Regions from separate parts of the Sebaldella sp. S0638 genome, predicted to be linked through region 1. Evidence: riboswitches for the same ligand, from Rfam matches in the RefSeq annotation. Region 1 holds a riboswitch; the other holds the start of a gene.
What was found. A riboswitch is a leader RNA that binds a small molecule or an ion and turns the genes downstream of it on or off. The one in region 1 is predicted to bind FMN.
Positions count from the first base shown of each region.

Region 2: it holds a riboswitch for FMN, as region 1 does, so the genes downstream of both, NK213_RS10975 (DMT family transporter) here and ribE (6,7-dimethyl-8-ribityllumazine synthase) in region 1, are expected to answer to the same signal.

Region 1 is NZ_JAMZGM010000028.1:10,119-12,527, forward strand. It holds gene ribD (bifunctional diaminohydroxyphosphoribosylaminopyrimidine deaminase/5-amino-6-(5-phosphoribosylamino)uracil reductase RibD) at 1-802, opposite strand, end outside; gene ribE (6,7-dimethyl-8-ribityllumazine synthase) at 893-1,360, opposite strand; FMN riboswitch at 1,508-1,626, opposite strand; gene NK213_RS09360 (YhcG family protein) at 1,745-2,409, opposite strand, start outside.
Region 2 is NZ_JAMZGM010000036.1:23,235-25,643, forward strand. It holds gene NK213_RS10965 (APC family permease) at 1-209, opposite strand, end outside; gene NK213_RS10970 (RIP metalloprotease) at 231-1,259, opposite strand; FMN riboswitch at 1,352-1,475, shown strand; gene NK213_RS10975 (DMT family transporter) at 1,533-2,409, shown strand, end outside.

The DNA of each region.
Region 1 (2,409 bases):
GAAGTGTTATAAATTTTACTCCGAAATTATTTTTTAATTCTTTATATTTTGCTTTACTCATATTATTTTCCGAAGTTATAACTATAGTTTTTTTATCATGATTTTCTTTTATTATAGTAAAATCCTGACTTATTTTCAAATGAGGATCTACTATAATTCTCAGAGGATCAACACCGTTTTCTATTCTCGCTGTTAGTCTCGGATTATCATTTAGCACTGTCCCTATCCCTACCATTAGTCCCATAAATTTATTTCTGTAAAACTGTACTTTCTCTCTTGCAGCTTCATTACTTATCCACTTGGAATCACCATTTCGGGCTGCTATTTTTCCGTCCAGTGTTATAGCACATTTTAGAAATAAATATGGTACCCCCTCTTTTATATATTTTAAAAAAGCTCTGTTAATACTATTGCATTCTTCTTCCATTACACCTGTGTACACCTCTATATTATTCTCCCGCAGTATTTCTATACCTTTGCCGGAAACGAGAGGATTCGGATCTATTGAACCTACAAAACATCTTTTTATTCCTGATTCTATTATTTTTTTTGCACAGGGAGGTGTTTTCCCATAATGGGAACAAGGCTCCAAAGTCACATATATATCTGCTCCCTCTGCTTCTTTCCCGGCTTCATCCAGAGCATAAACCTCCGCATGAGGCCCGCCGTATACACCATGGTAGCCTCTTCCCACTACCACACCGTTTTTTACTACAACTGCCCCTACCAAAGGATTCGGATTTACATGTCCCAGTCCTTTTTCAGCAATTTTAAGGGCCATTTCCATATACTTTTTATCCATATACTTCCTTCCGGTAACTTGATCTGATTTTATATTACCAGATATTCACGGTTAAAATCATCAATCTTCCCTGATATCTTTTACAAAGTCTTAGTTTTCAATCTGTTTTATTAAATTTACCATTTCTATTGCTGACATTGCTGCTTCAAAACCTTTGTTCCCTGCTTTTGTCCCTGCTCTTTCTATAGCTTCCTCTATGCTGTTTGTAGTAAGCACACCAAATATAACAGGAATTTCACTATCCAAAGATACATGTGCCACACCTTTTGAAACTTCTGCACTTACATAATCAAAATGTGGTGTAGAGCCTTTTATTACAGCTCCTAATGTAATTACCACATCATATTTTTTTGATTTTGCCATTTTTTTAGCTATAAGCGGTATTTCAAAAGCTCCCGGAACCCATGCTGTTTCTATATTTTCTATACTTGTTTCATGTCTTGTCAGACCATCCACAGCTCCTTCTACTAATTTGGATGTTATGAACTCGTTAAATCTTCCTGCTACAATTCCTACCCTTAAATCTTTTCCATTGAACTTTCCTTCTAGTCTTTTCATTTTCTATTCCTCCTGATAGTTTTTTGAAAAACATAAGCAACAGTTTGGATTTTATAATAGCCTGACTATTATTATAAATAAAAAAATCCGGATTCTAAATCAAATCCAGAGCATCGTATATCAAAAAAACTGATATATTTTTTTATTTATCTACTTCTTTCATCCAGACTTTACTGTCGGTACTGGAATTACACCAGTTCATGCTTAAATATAAGCTCGTGGACTTTACCACCGGTCGGGAATTTAACCCTGCCCTGAAGTTTAATTGTTTTTCTAAATTTATGATATAATATTTTTCCCTTTATGTCAAATATTTTCTCACACCTTTTTCAGTAAAAAATTTTTAATTCTTACATAATATACCAGAAAGACGTATTATTCGCACTAATCTTCCATTATTTTTTTCAGTTCCTCTTTGCTTGGAAGTATTAACTGGTATTTACTCGCAAATATCTGTGTATTTTCTTCAGGAAGTGTCATTTCCACTATGGATTCGCTTTTATCTTTACATAATATTATTCCTATAGTTTTATTTTCATCTTCATTTTTTATTTTCCTGTCATAATAATTAACATACATCTGCATCTGTCCGATATCCTCATGTTTCAGCCCGCCTATTTTCAAATCTATCAGGACAAAACATTTCAGTAATCTGTTATAGAATACCAAATCCACATAAAAATGTTTTTCGTCAAAACTAAACCTCTCCTGTCTTCCCGAAAAAAGGAATCCTTTTCCCAGTTCCAGCAGAAAATGTTCCAGCTTGTCAATTACCTTATGTTCGAGATTACTTTCAGTATATAAAGAATTTTCCTCCAGTCCTAAAAAATCCAGAATATACGGATCTTTTATCAAATCTTCGGGTTTTTCCACTATCTGTCCTTTTTTTGCCAAAGTTTCTACTTTATCTTTATTTTTACTAATAATAAGTCTTTCATATAAACCTGTATTGTACTGTCTTTTCAACTCTCTCAGACTCCAATTGTTTTTATCTGATTCTATTTCATAAAAACTTCTTTCATTCTCTTCTAGTCTCATCAGAAAGATAT
Region 2 (2,409 bases), on a different contig from region 1:
ATTGCAGCGCTGATTTCCGCTATTGTCAGTCCGGAAAAAATCGTTATTATCCCGCCTGTAATCCATGCAAGAAGTGCTATTTTAGGATTTCCCCCGGCTTCACTCAAAATTACCTCTGCTTTAAAAAATATCCCTATCCCAATGACGATTCCCACGACCATTGATAACGCCACGAATAACCCGTATTTTTTATTTAAATGTGTTTCCATATCTTTGTAATTCCTATTCTCTTAAAAATTTTTTATATCATTAAATACCACAAAGACCATTAATCCTATGAGAAGACTGAAACCTACTATATGGAATTTTTCTTCAAGTTTTTTATTTATTTTTATACCTATCATTTCCAAAAATACAAAGATAATTCTTCCCCCGTCCAGAGCCGGAAACGGCAAAAGGTTCAAAAGTCCTATATTCAGTGATATCAGTACAAAAAAATTCAGCAGTATTATAAATCCTTCGCTTGAGTAAGCCTCACCTACTACTTTGGTAAGTCCTACCGGTCCTGTAAGGTTGTTTAATCCTACTTTTCCTGTTACAAGTCCCGCGAGTCCCTTTATCATTTCTTCCATTATCTTGAAAAATGAGAGAAATGAAAGCTTTGCCCTGTCTAAAGGATTCATCTTCGGCGCATCTACTTCCACACCTAGTATATAGCTGTTTCCTTCACCCTGAGTCAGTTTTGTTTTCAAATCTATTTCTTTATTGTCTCTTAAAACTTTTATATCTACATCCTGTCCTTTATATCCGCTGGTATTCAGTTCTATAATATTTTTTGTAAGTTCCTGCCAGTTATTTATTTTATTCCCGTTAAAAGAAGTAATAATGTCTCCCTTTTGCAAAACGCTGTTTGCTTCTGCAGATACCGCAACATTTTTTATTTTTGCCGGTATATCTTTAGTTGAAATTACACCTGTTATAGAAAATAAAATGAATAATGCTATTATCCCTGACAAAAAATTCATAAAAACTCCTGCACTTAGGACTATCAGTCTTTTTAGGGGATTTTGCGTATTAAAACCGTTCTCTACTTCGTTTTCTGTCTCCACTTCCATACCATCTATACTCACAAATCCTCCAAAAGGAATTGCTCTTATAGAATAGACTGTTGTTTTCACCTTTTTTGATATTAGTTTTGGTCCCATACCCACTGCAAATTCCAATACAGGCATGTGAAACATCTTAGCTGTTATAAAATGTCCAAATTCGTGGATAAATACAATTATCCCCAATAAAAGCACTGTTATTATTATACTCATAATCTCTCCTTTTATCTGAATGTTATTATATTATATAACAGATTTGAAATTATTACTATTGACATTTTTTATCAGAAATTATATGATAGGATTATACTCTTCGGGGCAGGGTGCGATTCCCTACCGGCGGTAAAGTCCGCAAGCTTATTTTTTTATAAGCACGAACCGGTTAAATTCCGGTACCGACAGTTATAGTCTGGATGAAAGAAGATTTTATGCTGCTTTCTTTCATTGCTTGATGAAAGTTTTTTTATTTTGGGAGGACTTCATATTATGGATAAGAAATTCAGGTTTTTCAGCAATATCCTTATAATTATTGCAGCAGCTATGTGGGGAATAGACGGCGTTCTTCTTACTCCGTCATATTTTTCGGTATTTCACTTTTATAACGTGGAATTTATTGTATTTGTGGCACATTTTATTCCTTTTATATTTTTAAGTATCTTTATGTTTAAAAAGTATAAATATTTAAAGGTGTTTACATTAAGTGATCTGACTTACTTTTTTCTGATTGCTCTTTTCGGAGGAGTTATCGGTACGCTTTCTATGGTAAAAGCACTGCAGCTGAGCGAGTTCAGCCAGTACAGTGTTGTCATTCTTCTTCAGAAATTACAGCCTGTTTTTGCTATTCTGCTTGCAGCTGTATTACTAAAAGAAAAGCCCGGGAAAAAGTTTTACCTTTTGGCTTTAGTAGCGGTATGTTCCAGCTATGTTCTGGCTTTTGGCTTTAAGAGCCCTTCACTTCTGGAAAAGAATAATGTACAGGCATGTTTATACTCTGTCCTTGCTGCTTTTTCTTTTGGAAGCGGTACTGTATTCGGAAGAAAAGTTCTGAATAAATATGATTTTTCCACAAGTACTTTTTACAGATTTACATTTACAGCACTGATTATGTTTGTAATACTTCTGTTCAAAAAAGATCTTGGTACTGTATATGCATTCACTGCAAATAAAAACATGGTTATTCTTGCTTTATTCATTGCATTTTTTGGTCTTTTGGCAATATTTATATACTATTTAGGGCTGAAAGGAACTTCTGCATCTGTGGCTACTCTTTGTGAGCTTGCTTTTCCGCTGACTTCAGTGGCGCTGGAAGGCATACTCAGACACAGGATTCTCAGCCCGGTTCAGATTATTGCCGCTTTGATTC